DNA from 3 places in the Streptomyces sp. NPDC057617 genome. Region 3 is predicted to be linked to each of the others. Evidence: riboswitches for the same ligand, from Rfam matches in the RefSeq annotation. Region 3 holds a riboswitch; each other region holds the start of a gene.
What was found. A riboswitch is a leader RNA that binds a small molecule or an ion and turns the genes downstream of it on or off. The one in region 3 is predicted to bind S-adenosylmethionine.

Region 1 (5,977 bases), on a different contig from region 3:
CCGGGCGGCGATGAGTACCGCGTCCAGCCGGCCCCGTACCTGATCGGTGCGCTCGTCCGGCTCGACGTACCGGGAGGTCTGGAGGCTCAGCGAGTCGTCGATGGTCACGAAGTCCAGGAGACCCCGCTCGGCCTCGGTGACCAGGTCGGTCCAGTACCGCCCGGTGAACAGTTCACCGGGCCGGGCGCCGGGCTCCCGCCAGGCCGCGGGATGCCAGCCGGCGCCGTCGAGGGCGACGGCCAGGTGGAGGGGTGCGTGTGATGCTCGGGGCATGGGGCCACCGCTTCCTGTGAGCATGCCGAAAGACGTCCGCGCCCGTGCTCGGTCGGGGTGGAGAGCCGGGCGAAGGTGGAGAGTCGAAGGTGGAGAGTCAGCGAAACAGAGAGAAAGGAGGGCCGGGCAAAGAGCGCCAAGCAGCGAGGGCCAGGTGCGCGAAATGCCTAAGCGGCCCGGTGCCGCGCGGCGACGGACTCGTACGCCGGACAGAGCGCGGCGGCGACGCGCTGGAGATCGATGTGGCGCCGCGAGTACATGGCGGTGGTGACCATGGGCCGCTGAGGGGCTCCCCGCACTGCCGTCACCTCCATCCCGGTCGGCCCGCGCCGTCCCGGGCTCGCGCTAACAAGCCAGGGCCTGAGGCCGGCACTCCTGATCCACCGGCACCGTGACGCGGCTCTGGTCCCCGGCACAGTCCTTGTCCTTCTCCGAAGAACACAGATCCTCACCGCTGTATTCCCGCTCCCCCTCCCTACGTTCGCCATTTCCCTCCGTATTTCCCTCCGTGCGTTCCCGACCTCCCTCCGTACACGGAAATCCGTGGAAGGCCGGGTGGGCGCCCAGCCGCCGTACGTACGACCAGAGGCGGTCACCGGCGGCGACGCGCCGCAGGGCTTCGGCGTCCAGGTGGACGAGCGCCACCCACAGATCCACATCCGCGGCCGTGAGCGTGTCCCCCAACACATAAGGATGCGAGGCCAGTTGACGCTCCAGGAGTTCCAGCGCCGGGTCCGGGGCCGGGTCCTCGCCGAGGAGTTCACGGACGCCGTCGATGTCGGCGGCCAGGGCGGCGGGCCGCAGACAGGGCAGACCGGCGCTGTCCTGGTCGGTGAAGCGGAGGGCGAGGTCGTCGAGGATGTCGGGGGTGTGGTTGTTCACGACCCGCCCGCTCCACAGGTCGCACAGCGCGGGCACGGCCGGCGGACCGTCGTAGTGATGCCGGGTGGTCGCGTACGCCGTACGGAGCGCGGCGAGCGCGTCGCGGGCGCCGGGCGGCGAGGGCAGGAGCGTGGTGCCGACGGAGTTCTTGAGTCCGAGCAGGCCGAGAGTGATCGAGATACGCATCGAGCCCGGACAGCCCAGCGAGAGATACAGGTGGTAGCGGTGCGCCGCCGGGTAGTAACCACCGCCCAGATCGGCGCCGATACGCTCGCGGAAACGCACGGGCGTGCCGGGGCGGGGGGTGCGAAGCGCCGCCGGGAAGGACGTCTGCGCAAAGGTCTCGGACATGGCAGCGGTCTCGGACATGGCAAAGGTCTCGGACATGGCTCTCTCCATGGCTGCGGTGGAGCCCCGGTGGCTTCTTCGGCGCCGGTGGCCGTACGTATGGGAGGAGGGCCGGGCGGCGCGCGGCAGCGCACAACGCCCGGACCCGGGAACGCGATTGCGGAGGGGTTCGGCTCAGGAAGCCGGGGAGCAGCCGTTGCGGAGCCGCAGCAGATCGATGTGGCGGCGCCTGGTCAGCAGGCGCGGACGCGGCAGCGGCACCGGCCGGAAAGTCCGGCAGGCGCTCCTGCTCTTCCGCGATGTCCTGGCCATCTCCGCCGGTCCCGTCCCGTCCATCGGGCCTCGCGAGACAACGAGACCGCACTTGCCCCACCCACCGGGCGGGACCTGGTCGTCACCCGGGGCACCCCGTCGCAGTGGAAGGGTTGCCTGCCAGCGGGCCGGGGCCGATGACCCACCCGAGCGGGAACTTCCGCACGGGCGAGCGCTGACAATCGTGACCGTCGCCCAACAGTCTGAGCGCGCTCCGGTGGGCCGTCAAGAAGGCGGTGCGGCAAGATCTGGGCGGGGACCGGCAGTTGAGACGGCGCTGGAACGACACCCCGACGCCGGCGAACGGGACGTACACCCGGCTCATCTCCGATGGAGATGACTGAAATCCCGAACCATCGCGGGTGATGAGGAAGCATCGAGGGGCGGACCGACGCTTACACCTGCGTGACGGCACCGAAGAAACTGCCGGCCACCGCACAGCGCTTCCGTCCGAGCCGGTCCACCGGCTCTCCCCGCCAAGAAGGTGCACATGTCCGCATCACCCGACGTCCGGAGTCCGCGCCGGCCCGCGACCGCCGAGGCCCCGCACGGCGTGCCGGGATGGCTGGTCGCGCTCCTGGCCGTCGCCACCGGAATGACGGTCGCCAACCTGTACTACGCGCAGCCCCTGTTGTCCTCGCTGAGCGGTGTCTTCCACACCAGCACGGCCACCACCGGCGCACTGATCACACTCACCCAGGTCGGCTATGTGATCGGCATGCTCTTCCTGGTCCCGCTCGGCGACCGGCTGGAGAAGCGCAACCTGATCGCGGTCCTACTGGCGATCACGACCCTCGCCCTCGTGGCGGCGGGACTCGCCACCAGCTTCCCCATGCTGCTGATCGCGTCGCTGGTCAGCGGCGCCACCTCGGTCGTCGCCCAGATACTGGTGCCCTTTGCCGCCGGCCTCGCCCCCGACCATGCCCGCGGCCGTATCGTCGGCCGGGTGATGAGCGGCCTGCTCACCGGCATCCTGCTCTCCCGCACCCTGAGCAGCCTGGTCTCCGACCTCACCGACTGGCGCGTCGTCTTCCTCGGCTCCGCCGGGCTCATGGCCCTGCTCGCCGTGGCCCTGCGCGTGGCGCTGCCGCGGCAGGCGCCGACCACCACCATCCCGTACCACCACGTGCTGCGCTCGACCGTCCGGCTGGTTCGCACCCACCCGGCGCTGCTGCGCCGCGGCCTCTACCAGGCAGCGATGTTCGGCGCCTTCAGCGCCTTCTGGACCACGGTGTCCTTCGTCCTGACCGGTCCCCGTTTCCACTACTCGGAGATCGGGGTCGGCGTCTTCGCCCTGGTCGGCGCGGCCGGAGCGGTCATCGCCCCGTTCGCCGGGCGCTGGGCGGACCGGGGGCTCGTACGTCCCATGACCGGTGCCGCGTTCGCGGTCGCGGCCCTGGCCTTCGCACTCGCCGGGTTCGGCGGTCACAGCATCGTCCTGATCGCCCTGGCCGCGGTCCTGATCGACATGGCTGTCCAGACCGCCCTCGTCCTCGGCCAGCACACCGTCTACCAGCTCGACCCCGCCGCCCGCGCGCGCCTGAACAGCGCCTTCATCGCCATGTTCTTCGTCGGGGGCGCAATCGGCTCCCAGCTCGGCTCCGTCTTCTACCACGCCGGAGGCTGGACCGCCGTCACCGGCCTCGGCGCAGCCCTTCCCCTCGTCGCGCTGCTCTACTGGACCACCGAACGCCGACACCGGGCAGACACGAAACCGAACACAGCGATCCTGTAAACGGGCGTACCCCCGGGGAGTCCGAGGTCGTCGCAGCCGCGGCCGGCAAACCCCCGGCGGTCACTGGGCCGCCGGGGCCCCTGTCCGGCGCGGCGATCCGCCGACCGGGAGCGGATCGAGAAGTCGTCGTGGTGTGTTGATCGCGCTGGACACGGGGTCGCGGTCGGAGTCCGTCGTATCGAAGCCGGGTCCGGGTTCGATACGGATCTCCGGGACCGGGACAACCAGACCGCAGTCCTGGCAGCGCCCCTCATGGTCGAGCCGACCTCCGTCCTGGTCGTGGCGGAGGACGCGCTTCGTTCCGGCAGGGGAGTAGAAGTCCTCCCCCCAGTTCATCAGAGCGCGCACGACCGGCCACAGTGCGATGCCCTTGGCGGTCAGCCGGTACTCGACGCCTGCCGCCGCGCCGTCGTCACGGGCGAGCACGCCTTCCTGCACAAGGGACTTCAGCCGGCTGGTCAGAACGGCGCGCGGGATCCCGAGCTGGGTGGCGAAGTCCCCGAACCGGCGTACCCCGTAGAACGCGTCGCGGATGATCAGGAGCGTCCACCGCTCTCCGACGACCTCCAGGGTCCGGGCGAGCGGACAGTTCCGGTCCGCGTAAGTGTTGGGGAGGGTCATGCCCGGATCCTACCAGCGCCAGTTCATTCACTGAACTGACGCATGTTACGGTGTCGAGCAGGAGCAGTTCAGTCAGCGAACTGGCGTTGCGTGGAGCTTGAGAGGATGCCCCATGTACCAATTTCTCGTTTCCTTCACCGTCCGGCCGGAGCATCGCGACGACTTCGTCCGGGCGGCCAAGAAGACCGCGCGGGAGTCCCTCGCGAACGAGCCCGGCTCCCACCGGTTCGAGGTCATCTCGGACGAGGAGAACCCGGATCTCCTCTATCTGAACGAGGTCTACGCGGACGCCGACGCGTTCAACGCTCACGCCGGCGGCCCCTACTTCGCCGAGTTCTTCGCCGAAGCCGGCGCCTACGCCGAAGGCCCGACGTGGCTCATGAGGGGAAACGTCATCGGCGACAGGGCCGCCGCCTGAGCCGTATCCGGCGCCAAGGAGGCAAGCTTCTCGTACGGGTCAGTCAGTCCTGGCCCCTGTCCACCGCGCCAGGCAGGTCACACGACCGAGCCGACATGAGGCGCGAGGAGGTCCCACATGTCGTCCGTACTCATCACCGGCGCGTCCAAAGGCATCGGCCGGGCCATCGCCATCGAACTGTCACGCCGGGGCCACCGGGTGATCGCCACCGCACGCCATCCGGAGGCACTGGCCGAACTCCCCGTCGACCAGCGCCTGCGCCTCGATGTCACAGTTCAGGAAAGCGTCGACCAGGCCATGAAGGACGCGGGCGAAATCGACGTACTGGTCAGCAACGCCGGCGAGACCATACGCGCGCCCCTGGAGAGCGTCCCGCTCACGGAGGTCGAACGGCTCTACCAGATCAACACCCTGGGTGCGCTGCGGGTGGCACAGGGCGTACTTCCGGCGATGCGGGAAAGGGGAGCGGGCCGCCTCGTCTTCCTCTCCAGTATCCAGGGGCGCATGGTGCTGCCGATGATCGGCCCTTACGGCGCCAGCAAATGGGCGCTGGAAGCGCTCGCCGAGACGCTCGCCATCGAGACGGGGCACTTCGGAATCAAGGTGAGCGTCGTGCAGCCCGGTGCGGTCTCCTCGGGTGGCGGTGAGCGCGCCAAGGTGTTCCTGCGGGAGAACGACCCTTACACCCCGCTGTACGAGGCACTCGGCGCCCTGCGCGGCGAGTCCGTCACCCCGGAGGATGTGGCCACCGTGGTGGCCGACACGATCGAGCAGCCCGAACCTCCGCTGCGCGTGCCGGTCGGTGCACCCGCCGAACGGGTCCTGCGGGCACGCAAAGAGGCTCCGGAGAGCGAGCCCTTCCTGACGACTGAGATCAACTGGTAGCCGGACACCGCTTCGGTTCGGTGTCCGTCGGCCGCCCGCGCCGTCGGTGAACACCGGCCGTGCGAGCGCAGCCGGCAACTGATACCACGGAGGTCCACATGGTGAATGACCGACGAGTGTTCCTGATCACGGGCGCGGCCGGCAAGACGGGACGCGCCGCCGCCGAACTGCTCCTGGAGCGCGGTCACAAGGTCCGCGCGCTGGTCCGGCAGGACGACGACCGGGCGAAGGCCCTGGCCGCGGCGGGCGCGGAAACCGTCGTCGGAGATCTCCTCGATCTCGACGACATGAGCCGCGCCGTGCACGGGGTGAGCGGGGCCTACTTCTGCTATCCGATCCGCGACGGACTGCTGGAGGCGACCACGGTCTTCGCACAGGCGGCGGTCGATGCGGACGTCCGGTCCGTCGTGAACATGTCCCAGATCTCCGCCAGGCGGGAAGCGAAGAGCAACGCCGCACGCGGGCACTGGCTCGGTGAGCGGCTGCTGGACCGGACGGACATG
Region 2 (5,977 bases), on a different contig from region 3:
CGAGGCGCTCTGTACCGGTCAGTCCCGGTACGCCATGCTCTGTCAGTGAATACGTGGCGGACGACGGCCGGCGGACCAGCGGTGACCTACACACTGATCGGGCTCTGCTGTCTGGCTTTCCTGTTCAGCCCGGCCTCGGGCTTCAATCCCGCGTACGGAACGGGAGAAGCGCGGCTCGCCGCCCAGAGCGCCTATTTCGAACAATGGGGTGTCGTCCCCGTCGAGCTGCTGAGCGCCTCGCCGCGCGCCCTGCTCAGTCCACTGACCGCGCTGTTCGTGCACGGTAGCTGGCTGCATCTGCTCGGGAACATGCTGTTCCTGTTCGTCTTCGGCACGATGGCGGAGGAGCGGATGGGCCGGATCCACTTCCTGCTCTTCTACCTCGGCGTCGGCTGTCTCGCGCTGCTGGCGTACGCGCTGGCCAACGCGGCCTCGCACCAGACCCTGGTGGGCGCCTCGGGTGCGATCTCGGGAGTGCTCGGCGCCTTTCTCTTCCTCTTCCCGAAGACCCGGGTCACCAGCCTCTTCCCGTTCCTGTTCTTCCTGCCGCTGCGCTTCCCCGCCTGGATGGTGCTGATCTTCTGGTTCGCGCTCCAGTGGCTGGCGGCGCGGGGCGCGAGTTCGGGGCCGGGCGTCGCGTATCTGACGCACCTGGTGGGCTTCGGCGAGGGCTTCCTCTACACCTGGGTGCGGTACTGGCGTACCGATACAGTGGGAGACCACACCGCGGCCACCGAGGGAGAACGTCAGCCGTGATCACCGCGATCGTGCTCATCAAGACCAGCGTGGACCGGATCCCCGAGATCGCGGAGGCCATCGCCGCGCTGGACAGCGTCAGCGAGGTCTTCTCGGTCACCGGTACGTACGACCTGATCGCCATGGTGCGGGTGGCCAGGCACGACGATCTGGCGGATGTGATCCCCGGCAGGATCAGCAAGATCGAGGGCGTCGAGGCCACGGACACGCATGTGGCGTTCCGTACGTACTCGCAGCACGACCTGGAAGCGGCGTTCGCGATCGGCCTCGACGCCTAGCCAGTCCGGCGGCGGCGCGGGGGTTTGTGCGCCCGTACGGTCGTTACGCCGCCGGCGCTCCGGACCGGTCGGGGACGCAACGGCCGTCCTCCGTACGGTAGTTCCAGCGCGCCCCGTCGTTCACCAGCTCCCGTACGGCGCGGACGAAGCGGTCCACGTGCTCGTCCGGGGTTCCGGCGCCGAAGCTCACCCGGATCGCGTTGAGCGAGCGCTCGCCCGGCTCCGCCTCCGGGGCGCCGCACTCCCCCGGGTCCTGCGGGTCCGTCCCCAGCAGGGTCCGCACCAGCGGGTGGGCGCAGAACAGCCCGTCCCGTACGCCGATGCCGTACTCCGCGGAGAGCGCGGCGGCGAAGTGCGAGCTGTTCCAGCCCTCGACCACGAACGACAGAACGCCCACACGCGGGGCGTCGTCCCCGAACAGCGACAGCACCCTGACCTCGGGCACCTCCGCGAGACCCGAGCGCACCCGGTCGATGAGCTGCTGCTCGCGCTCGACGAGCGTGTCGAAGCCCGCCTCGGTGAGCGCCTTGCAGGCGGAGGCGATCGCGTACGCCCCGATCACATTCGGCGAACCGGCCTCGTGCCGGGCGGCCGTGGTGTGCCACTCGACGTCGACCCCGCCGTCGGCCCTGCGCGCCACCGTACGGCTGGCGCCGCCGCCCGCGAGATACGGTTCGGCGTCCCGCAGCCAGTCGGCGCGGCCCGCGAGGACCCCGGAGCCGAACGGCGCGTACAGCTTGTGCCCGGAGAAGGCGACCCAGTCGACGTCCAGCGCGGCGATGTCCACGCGGTGGTGCGGGGCGAGTTGCGCGGCGTCGAGGACGATCCGGGCGCCATGGGCGTGCGCGGCGGCGGCCAGTTCCCGTACGGGCCACAGCTCGCCGGTGACATTGGAGGCGCCGGTGACACACACCAGCGCCGGACGCCGCGAGTCCCGCCGCGCGAGCGCCCGTTCCAGGGTGGCAACGGCCTCGTCGGGGGTGCGCGGGGCGTTGAGATAGCTGATCCCGGCGTCCCCGGCGCGGGCGTCCCGCCAGGGCAGCAGGGAGGCGTGGTGCTCGGTCTCGAAGACGAACACCTCGCAGCCGGCGGGGAGTACGGCCGCGAGCAGATTCAGCGAGTCGGTGGTCGAGCGGGTGAAGACGACCTGGTCGTCGGGGCGGCAGCCGAGGAACTCCGCGACGGTGCGGCGGCTGTTCTCGAACAGGTCGGTGGAGAGCTGCGAAAGATACCCGGCGCCGCGGTGCACACTGCCGTAGTACGGGGCGTACGCGGCGACATCGTCCCAGACCCGCTGGAGCGCGGGGGCGCTGGCCGCGTAGTCGAGCGCGGCGTAGGTGACTTCGCCACCGGTGACCAGCGGCACGGTGACATCACGCCCGAGAACGGGAAGGGGGGCGGCGGCGGTCGTGCTGACGGCATTCGGGCTCACGGAAACGGCTCCCTTGGGGACCAGGACCCCAAAGGGCCCGCGCTTGCCGCGGACCTCGCTGCCCACGGCCTGGTCTTCACCCGGGGCACCCCGCCACGGACGGAGGGTTGCCGGACAGCGAGCCGGGGCCGTAATCGCTGTCGCTCATGACCTGGTCGAGGAGTATGCCACAACGTCCACGCGGGTGCGCCTGCGTCCGCGATCCGGGACGCGCTGGCGTAAGCGGTTCCGTCCTCAAACGCCGGACGGGCTGGATTTGCCCGCACCCGGGTGCGCAACTGGTGCCGCCCAGCAAAAACAAGCCCGTCCGGCGATTGAGGACACAACACAGCAGCCTGTCCGGCGATTGAGGACACAGCACAGCAGCCCGTCCGGCGATTGAGGACGAACGGGCCGCCGCCCGCCGCTCAGGCGCCCGTGTTGCTTGCCTCCACCCACCGCTCCAGCGTCCGCCTCGCCTCGCCCGAGTCCACCGCTTCCGCCGCCCTCGCCATCCCCGCCCCCAACTGCACCGCCAGCGCCTCCCCCGTGGGATCAAGCGCCACCAGTGCCGCCGCCGCGTTCAGCAGGACCGCGTCGCGGACCGGGCCCGGCTCGCCGGCCAGCAGCCGGCGGGCGACATCCGCGTTGTACGACGCGTCCGCGCCCCGCAGCGCCTCGATCGGCACCAGGTCCAGGCCCACATCACGCGGGTCGAAGGACTCCTCGGTGACCTTGCCGTCCCGTACCACCCACACCCGGGACGTCGCGGTCGTCGTCAGCTCGTCCAGGCCGTCGTCACCGCGGAAGACCAACGACGAGTTGCCGCGCTCGGCGAGCACCCCCGCCACGATCGGCGCCATCCGCAGATCCGCGACGCCCACCGCCTGGGACCCGACCCGCGCCGGATTGGTCAGCGGACCCAGCACATTGAAGGTGGTCTGCGCGCCGAGTTCCTTGCGGGCCTTGGCCGCGTACCGCAGCGCCGGGTGGAACTTCACCGCGAAGCAGAAGGTGATCCCCGCTTCCTCGGCGACCTCCACGACCCGCTGCGGGGTCAGCTCCAGGTTGACGCCGAGCTTCTCCAGGACGTCCGAGGCCCCGCTCGCGGACGAGGCCGCGCGGTTGCCGTGCTTGACGACCTTGGCACCGGTGCCCGCCACCACGATCGCCGCCATCGTGGAGATATTGACGGTCTTGGCGAGATCCCCGCCCGTACCGACGATGTCGACCGTACGGCCCGGCACCTCAATGGTGTTGGCGTGCGCGTACATGGTGCGTACGAGGCCCGAGACCTCCTCCACCGTCTCGCCCTTCGCCCGCAGCGCCACCGCGAACCCGGCGATCTGCGCGTCGGTGGCCTCGCCGCTCATGATGCGGTCCATGGCCCACGCCGTGTCCTGGAGGCTCAGGTTCTCGCCGCGCAGCAGCGGGTTCAGCACGCCGGGCCAGGTGCGGTCCGCCACGGTGTCGCCTCCGACGGGGGTCACAGCGCTCATGCTCGCTCCTGGTGGGTGCCCGGGGATGGGTACGGGCCGTACAGGGCCCGCCGTAAGCGTATCGGCGGAGCCAGGGCCGCAGGCACGAGTGACCGGAGTACGGACGCGCCCGGGCACACCTCGTACGCACACCTCGTAGGCGCACACACCCCGTACGTCCGCCCGCCCACGCACGCCGAGGGCCCCGGCCGGTTCCCTCGCGGGAGACCGGGCCGGGGCCCTCGGTGGTGGCGACCTGTTACGGCCGGATCAGTGCTTGCCGTGGCCCGTGGTGATCTCCTCGTGCCCGTGCCCGTGGCCGTGCGCGGCCGCGATCTCGTTGTACTCCTCGGCGGTCGGCTTGGGGATCTGGCTGCCCTCGCCGTAGTAGCCCTTGCTGAGCTTCACTCGGAGCTTCTCCGCGGGGCCGACCTTGCGCCGTACGCCGTTCTCGTCGACCGGCGGGCCGATCTCGGCCGGCTTGTGCTGGTCGTGCGCGGTCAGCCGGTGCAGATCGGCCTGGTCCAGCGGGGTGTGCACCTCGATGAACTCACCGTGCGGCAGCCGCTTGATGATCCCGGACTCGCGTCCGTGCAGCACCTTCTCGGCGTCGCGTCGCTGGAGCCCCAGACAGATCCGCTTGGTGACGACGAAGGCGACAACCGGTCCGACGAAGAAGGCGACCCGGACGAACCAGGTGATCGCGTTGATCGACAGATGGAAGTGCGTCGCCCACAGGTCGTTGCCGCCACCGACGAGCAGGATGAAGTACCAGGTCAGCCAGGCCACACCGAAGGCCGTACGGGTCGGTGCGTTGCGTGGCCGGTCCAGGATGTGGTGCTCGCGGGGATCGCGGGTGACCCAGCCCTCGATGAACGGGTAGACCGCGATCGCGACCAGCACCAGCGGGAAGATCACCAGCGGGATGAACACACCCAGGACAAGCGTGTGCCCCAGGAAGTTGATCTCCCAGCCGGGCATCACACGGATGAGCCCTTCGGAGAAGCCCATGTACCAGTCGGGCTGGGCTCCGGTGGACACCTGGTCGGGGCGGTACGGACCGAGCGCCCAGATCGGGTTGATCGTGGCGATGGCCGAGACGATCGCGATCAGCCCGAAGACCAGGAAGAAGAAGCCTCCGGCCTTGGCCATGTAGACCGGCAGCAGCGGCATGCCCACGACGTTCGTGTTCGTACGTCCGGGACCCGCGAACTGGGTGTGCTTGTGGTAGAAGACCAGGATCAGATGGGCCACGACCAGGCCCAGCATGATGCCGGGCAGCAGCAGGATATGGACCGAGTAGAACCGGGCCACGAAGTCGCCGCCGGGGAACTCCCCGCCGAACAGGAACATCGAGAGATACGTCCCGACCACCGGCACCGACAGGATCGCGCCCTGCATGAAGCGCACACCGGTACCGGAGAGCAGGTCGTCCGGGAGCGAGTAGCCGGTGAACCCGGTGAACATGCCCAGCACGAACAGCAGGAAGCCGAACAGCCAGTTGATCTCACGCGGCTTGCGGAACGCGCCCGTGAAGAAGACGCGCATCATGTGCACCAGCATGGCCGCGAGGAAGATCAGCGCGGCCCAGTGGTGGATCTGCCGGATCAGCAGACCGCCGCGGACATCGAAGCTGATGTCCACCGTCGAGGCGTACGCCTCGGACATCCGCACACCCTGGAGCGGTACGTAACTGCCGTGGTACACCACCTCGTTCATCGAGGGGTGGAAGAACAGCGTCAGATACACACCGGTGAGGATGATGATGATGAAGCTGTAGAGGGAGATCTCACCGAGCATGAAGGACCAGTGGTCCGGGAAGATCTTCCGCATATTGGCCTTGGCCAGGGAATAGATCCCCAGCCGGCCGTCCGCCCAGTCGGCGACCCGCTCACCTGCGGGGGCCCTGCGGTTCTTGTCGTCCGAAGAAGCAGTGCTGGTACTCATCCGCGCTCCCAGAAGGCAGGACCGACGGGCTCGTCGAAGTCGCCGAGCGCTTCGAGGTTGCCCTCGGCGTTCACACCGATCCGGAGCTGCGGAAGGGCGTGACCGGC
Region 3 (5,977 bases):
TGGACAAGGGCGTGGCGCTGCTGGAGTACGTCCGCGAGACGGGCGCCGGAACCGTCCTCTACGCGGGCGACGACCTGGGCGACCTCCCCGCCTACGCGGCCGTCGAGAAACTCCGCTCCGACGGCCACCCCGGCCTGCTGATCTGCAGCGGCTCCGAAGTCCCCGAACTGTCCGCCCGAGCCGACCTCCACCTCCCCGGCCCCGCCGCCCTCGCCGACTACCTCGCCTCCCTCGCCCGGGCCATGGACCGACCCGGCCCCGCCTGACCGGCTGGGCCTGGCCCCCTCAGGGGGTCAGGCTCGGAGGGCGGTCAGTTGGTCCAGGAACCATTGTTGTGGGGGGAGGGCCGTGGCGGCTGCGGAGAGGCGTTTGGCGCGTTCCGCGCGGTCTTCGGGTGGGAGGGTCAGGGCCTGGTGGAGGGCCTTGGCGGTGGCGGTGATGTCGTACGGGTTCACCGTCAGCGCGGCCTCGCCCATCTCCTCGTACGCTCCCGCCTCCCGTGACAGCACCAGTGCGCAGCCGCGCTCGGAGACGACGGGGATCTCCTTCGCGACCAGGTTCATGCCGTCCCGGATCGGGTTGACCAGGGCCACGTCCGCGAGGCGGTAGGCGGCCAGGGAGCGGGCGAAGTCGTCGCGGACGTGGAGGACGACCGGGGTCCAGCCGTCCGTGCCGAACTCGTCGTTGATCGCCTCGGCCACGCGCTGGACCTCGGCGGTGTAGTCGCGGTAGACCGCCAGATCCTGCCGGGAGGGGTAGGCGAAGGCGACATGGACGACGCGTTCGCGCCATTCGGGGTGGTCGACGAGGAGCTGCCGGTAGGCGAGCAGACCGCGGACGATGTTCTTGGACAGTTCCGTACGGTCCACCCGGACGATCGTCTTCCGCGGCTCGCCGGAGCCCGGACCTGAGTCTCCTGTACGGCCGATCTGTTCGCGCAGGGTCGCGATCCGGTCCTCCACGTCCGGGCGGTGCGCGCGCTCGCGCAGGAAGTCGCCGTCCGCGCCGAGGCCGTGCACACCGATCCCGGTGTTGCCCGTACCGCCCAGCAGTTCCGTACAGCAGGCGCGGAAGGCGTCCGCCCAACGGTGGGTCAGGAAGGCCGCGCGGTCCGCGCCGAGGATGCCGCGCAGCAACTGGCGGGCGATGTCGTCGGGCAGCAGCCGGAAGTAGTCGACCGGCGCCCACGGGGTGTGCGAGAAGTGCCCGATCCGCAGGTCGGGGCGGAGCGCGCGCAGCATCCCGGGCACCAGCGCCAGGTGGTAGTCCTGCACCAGGACCGCCGCGCCCTCCGCCGCCTCGTCCGCGAGCGCCTCCGCGAAGGCGCGGTTGTACGTCTCGTACGACGCCCACTGCGCGCGGAACTCCGGGCCGAAGGACGGCTCCAGCGGTGTCTGGTAGAGCAGGTGGTGCAGGAACCAGAGCGTGGAGTTGGCGACGCCGTTGTACGCGTCCGCGTACACCTCGGGCGCGATCCCCAGCATCCGGACCCGCTGGCCGCCGGTGTCGGCCGGGTCGAGCCGTCCGTCCGTACGCCGTACCGCCTCGCGGTCGCCGTCGCCGAGCGCCGCGCACACCCACACCGCGCCGTCGTCGGACCCGATGGCCGAGAGGCCGGACACCAGACCGCCGCCGCCGCGCTTCGGCGCCAGCGTGCCGTCGTCGCGCAGGGTGTACGAGACGGGGCCGCGGTTGGACGCGACGAGGATCTGGGCGGGGTGGACCTGGGGCCGGGGGGGCGGCTCGGTAACCATGTGCCGAACCTAGCCCGTCCCGTAAACGCTCAAACGTACGGACGGTGTGGCGTGCGCCCCGTCGGAGAGGCAGCCAGGTCAGGCGCCTGCTGCCGTCGAGCCCGGTCCGCCCGGCCCCGCCCCGTCGAAGCTCAGCGGCGGCCGCGGGTCGCCGCCAGTGCCACCGCCCCCGCGCCCGTCAGCGCCAGTGCCACCCCGCCGAGCAGCCACAGCCGCTCCGCCACGCCGCCGGTGTCCGCGAGATGGCCTTCCAGCGGTTCGTGCACCGCGCCCTCCACGGCCTCCCGTGCCGGGCCGTATACCCCTGCCCGGTCCGCCGGCGGCTGGTCCGCGGCCAGCGCCTGTCCGGACGCAAGCGGTGTGAGCGCGACCAGTGTCCCGGCCAGCACCCCGATTGCCCGGCTGATAATCACATCTTTTGCCCTCATAAGGGTGCAATGTAAGCAACTGATGTGATGATGCGCGGTTACGCCGCGCGTCCGGCCGTGTACTCCGCGATCTCCCGCATCGGCGGCCGCTCCTCCGTGTCCACGGAGTAGGTGCGCGGTACGAACCCGTCCTCGCCCCGGTCGAACTGCGTCAGCTCCGGACGTACCAAATGCGCGCGGGACAGCCGCAGTTGGGCCGTACGGTAGATCGCCGCGGCCATCCGCCCCAGCGCCCGGTCGTCCTGGTGGCGGTGCAGCCGTACGCCCACATCGACCTGGCCCAGCGCGTCCAGGCCCACCGTGTGCAGCGCGTCGACCAGCAGCCCCAGCTCCACGCCGTACCCGACCGGGAACGGCAGCCGCTCCAGCAGCGAGCGCCGCGCCGCGTACTCCCCGCCCAGCGGCTGGACGAACCCGGCCAGCCGGGGCCAGTGCAGATTGAGCAGCGGGCGCGCCACCAGCTCGGTCACCCGCCCGCCCTGACCGGCCGGGCCGCCCCGGCTGCCGGTGAGAGCGCTCTCATCCAGCGGACGGTCGTACATCGCCTTCACGAACTGCACATCCGTGTCCGTCAGCAGCGGCCCCACCGTCCCGGACACGAACTCCGCCGAGAACCGGCGCAGATCCGCGTCCACGAAACACACCACATCGCCGCTCGTCACCAGCAGCGACCGCCACAGCACCTCGCCCTTGCCGGGCAGCGCGGTCAGCCGCGGCAGGATCGCGTCCCGGTGCACCACCCGCGCGCCCGCCGCCGCCGCGACCTCGGCCGTACGGTCCGTGGAGCCGGAGTCGATCACCACCAGCTCGTCGACCAGCGGCGCCCGCTCCATCAGCTCACGCCGGATCACCGACACGATCCCGCCGACCGTCGCCTCTTCGTCGAGCGCCGGCAGCACCACGCTCACCGTGGTGCCGCGCGCGGCCTTCGCCAGCAGGAGCCGGTCGAGCGTACGGTCGGCCGCCGACCAGGAGCGCCTGGTCAGCCAGCGTTCCACCTCTTCCAGCACGGTCGGTACTCTCCCTGACGTGTCGTGCGTGTCGTGAGTGTCGTGCGATGCCCGCCCATGCATGCTCACGCGTGCCCATACGTTTCACGCGTGCTCATGCATGGTCACGCGTGCCGACGTGATCCATCTCGCGGTGCGGACCACTATCTCAACCGTCCGCTCCTTCGGTTACAGTCTTGAACAACACGAGTGGCCACCGCATGCCGGGGTCGTTTCGTGAAAAAACGCGCCGGACCAGGGGTCCGACGCCATAGCGCTCATCCAGAGGGACTGAGGGAACGGCCCGTTGAAGTCCCGGCAACCCTCCCGCCGACCGCGAGGTCACGGTGGGGAAGGTGCCAATTCCGTCTTGCGGCGAAATGCGTCGTAAGGAAGATGAGGAGAAAGGGCCTCGCCATCATGGCTGTGCAGACCGTCCGCCACGCCGACGCCTCTGTCGATCTCGGACCCGCCGCCGCCCTCTCGTGCCGCGAGTGCGGAGAGCGCTTCCAACTCGGGCCGATCTTCGCCTGTGCGAGCTGTTTCGGGCCGCTCGAAGTCGCGTACGACCTGCCGAGCGGCACCCCCGAAGAGCTGAAGAAGCGCATCGCCGAAGGACCGGACAACATCTGGCGGTACGCGCCGCTGCTGCCCGTCCCCGCCGATGTGGCGAGCAAGCCGAACATCAACCCCGGCTTCACCAAGCTGGTCAAGGCCGACAACCTCGCCCGCGAACTGGGCGTCACCGGCGGCCTGTACGTCAAGGACGACTCCGGCAACCCGACGCACTCCTTCAAGGACCGGGTCGTCGCCATCGCCGTCGAGGCCGCCCGCGCCTTCGGCTTCACCACCCTCTCCTGCTCCTCCACCGGCAATCTGGCCGGCGCGGTCGGCGCCGCCGCAGCCCGCGCCGGCTTCCGCTCCTGCGTGTTCATCCCGCACGACCTGGAGCAGGGCAAGGTCGTCATGGCGGCGGTGTACGGCGGTGAACTCGTCGGTATCGAGGGCACGTACGACGATGTGAACCGGTTCTGCTCGGAGCTGATCGGCGACCCGCTGGGCGAGGGCTGGGGCTTCGTCAACGTCAACCTCCGCCCGTACTACGGCGAGGGCTCCAAGACCCTCGCGTACGAGATCTGCGAGCAGCTCGGCTGGCGGATCCCCGACCAGATCGTCGTCCCGGTCGCCTCGGGCTCGCAGCTCACGAAGATCGACAAGGGTCTCCAGGAGCTGATCAAGCTGGGGCTGGTGGAGGACAGGCCGTACAAGATCTTCGGCGCCCAGGCCGAGGGGTGTTCGCCGGTGTCCACCGCGTTCAAGGCCGGGCACGATGTCGTACGGCCGCAGAAGCCGGACACGATCGCCAAGTCGCTGGCGATCGGCAACCCGGCGGACGGACCGTACGTCCTGGACATCGCCCGGCGTACGGGCGGGGCGGTCGAGGACGTCGACGACGAGCTGATCGTCGAGGCGATCAAGCTGCTGGCGCGCACCGAGGGGATCTTCGCGGAGACCGCGGGCGGGGTGACGGTCGGTGTGACGAAGAAGCTGATCGACGCCGGTCTGCTCGACCCGGCGCTGACGACCGTGGTCCTCAACACGGGTGACGGACTGAAGACCCTGGACGCCGTGGCGGCGACGACGGGGCCGACCGCGACGATCCGCCCGAGCCTGGACGCGTTCCGCGAAGCCGGCCTGGCCCGCTGAATCCCGACGACGTTACCGGCGTTACGGAAAGCCGGAAGACGGAAGGCAGAACACCACTATGAGCGTCAATGTCCGCATCCCCACCATTCTCCGTACGTACACCGGCGGTCAGGCGGAGGTCCCGGCCGAGGGGGCGACCCTCTCCGAGGTCATCCAGTCCCTGGAGGCCAACCACCCCGGCATCGCCGCGCGCGTCCTGGACGACCAGGGCAAGCTGCGCCGCTTTGTGAACGTGTACGTGAACGACGACGATGTCCGTTTCGAGCAGGGCCTGGAGACCGTCACCCCGGCGGGCGCGGGCGTGTCGATCATCCCCGCGGTCGCCGGGGGCTGAGCCTCCCCGAGCCCCCGGAGCCCTATGCCCCGCCGGTGCGGCTCGTTCTGACGGCTCCCCCGATGGTCCCCCGATGGTCCCCCGATGGCTCCCTCCGCGAAGCAAGCGGAGGGAGCCATTCTCTATGGTTGAACGCGATAGAGTATGGGAACGCCCCTCCGCCGCCCCTGCCGCGCGTGTATCAGAACGCGACAACATGGGGGCAAAGTCCTGGTGTTGTTTGCGCTATAGGTGCGCTTTGCCCGGCCCGACTTGCCCGGGAACGCAGCGAATTCGTCGCTATGCGTGTTCAGCCATGCCCAGAATTCTCGTCCGATTGACCTGTTGCAGAGGGCAGTTGGGCAGATACATTCAGCCGCGGTCGACGCGTTCCGGCGCGAAGTGTGGCCCCCTGGAAGGGCCAGTAATAGGGGAGTTAGGCATGGCTCAGGGCACCGTCAAGTGGTTCAACGCGGAGAAGGGGTACGGCTTCATCGCGGTCGACGGTGGTGCGGATGTTTTCGTCCACTACAGCGCGATCCAGATGGACGGTTACCGCACCCTTGAAGAAGGTCAGCGAGTGGAGTTCGAGATCTCGCAGGGCCAGAAGGGTCCGCAGGCGGACATGGTCAAGCTCGCCGTCTGATCCCGGCGCGATCGGCCACCGACGCACTCAGCTCACGCGCGAGGGGCCCGTATCCCAGAGATGGGGATACGGGCCCCTCGTGCGTGCACACGCGCGGTACGCGCTCGGGGTGCCCGCGGGCGTACCCGTACCCGTGCCTC

Region 1: another riboswitch for S-adenosylmethionine. It lies ahead of ACFU9P_RS05165 (glutathione S-transferase C-terminal domain-containing protein); the one in region 3 lies ahead of thrC (threonine synthase).
Region 2: another riboswitch for S-adenosylmethionine. It lies ahead of ACFU9P_RS10595 (aminotransferase class V-fold PLP-dependent enzyme); the one in region 3 lies ahead of thrC (threonine synthase).

Annotation. Positions count from the first base shown of each region.
Region 1 is NZ_JBHVGV010000001.1:1,191,710-1,197,686, forward strand. It holds gene ACFU9P_RS05155 (LLM class flavin-dependent oxidoreductase) at 1-273, opposite strand, end outside; gene ACFU9P_RS05160 (putative leader peptide) at 441-572, opposite strand; gene ACFU9P_RS05165 (glutathione S-transferase C-terminal domain-containing protein) at 619-1,542, opposite strand; SAM riboswitch class IV at 1,859-2,005, opposite strand; gene ACFU9P_RS05170 (MFS transporter) at 2,369-3,550, shown strand; gene ACFU9P_RS05175 (winged helix-turn-helix transcriptional regulator) at 3,611-4,171, opposite strand; gene ACFU9P_RS05180 (putative quinol monooxygenase) at 4,284-4,589, shown strand; gene ACFU9P_RS05185 (SDR family oxidoreductase) at 4,707-5,474, shown strand; gene ACFU9P_RS05190 (NmrA family NAD(P)-binding protein) at 5,573-5,977, shown strand, end outside.
Region 2 is NZ_JBHVGV010000003.1:382,818-388,794, reverse strand. It holds gene ACFU9P_RS10605 (rhomboid family intramembrane serine protease) at 82-756, shown strand; gene ACFU9P_RS10600 (Lrp/AsnC family transcriptional regulator) at 753-1,034, shown strand; gene ACFU9P_RS10595 (aminotransferase class V-fold PLP-dependent enzyme) at 1,078-2,466, opposite strand; SAM riboswitch class IV at 2,501-2,618, opposite strand; gene trpD (anthranilate phosphoribosyltransferase) at 2,874-3,944, opposite strand; gene ACFU9P_RS10585 (cytochrome bc complex cytochrome b subunit) at 4,194-5,870, opposite strand; gene ACFU9P_RS10580 (Rieske 2Fe-2S domain-containing protein) at 5,867-5,977, opposite strand, start outside.
Region 3 is NZ_JBHVGV010000011.1:146,258-152,234, reverse strand. It holds gene otsB (trehalose-phosphatase) at 1-266, shown strand, start outside; gene ACFU9P_RS26075 (trehalose-6-phosphate synthase) at 294-1,754, opposite strand; gene ACFU9P_RS26070 (hypothetical protein) at 1,886-2,182, opposite strand; gene ACFU9P_RS26065 (glucosyl-3-phosphoglycerate synthase) at 2,221-3,192, opposite strand; SAM riboswitch class I at 3,447-3,574, shown strand; gene thrC (threonine synthase) at 3,592-4,878, shown strand; gene ACFU9P_RS26055 (ubiquitin-like small modifier protein 1) at 4,937-5,212, shown strand; gene ACFU9P_RS26050 (cold-shock protein) at 5,634-5,837, shown strand.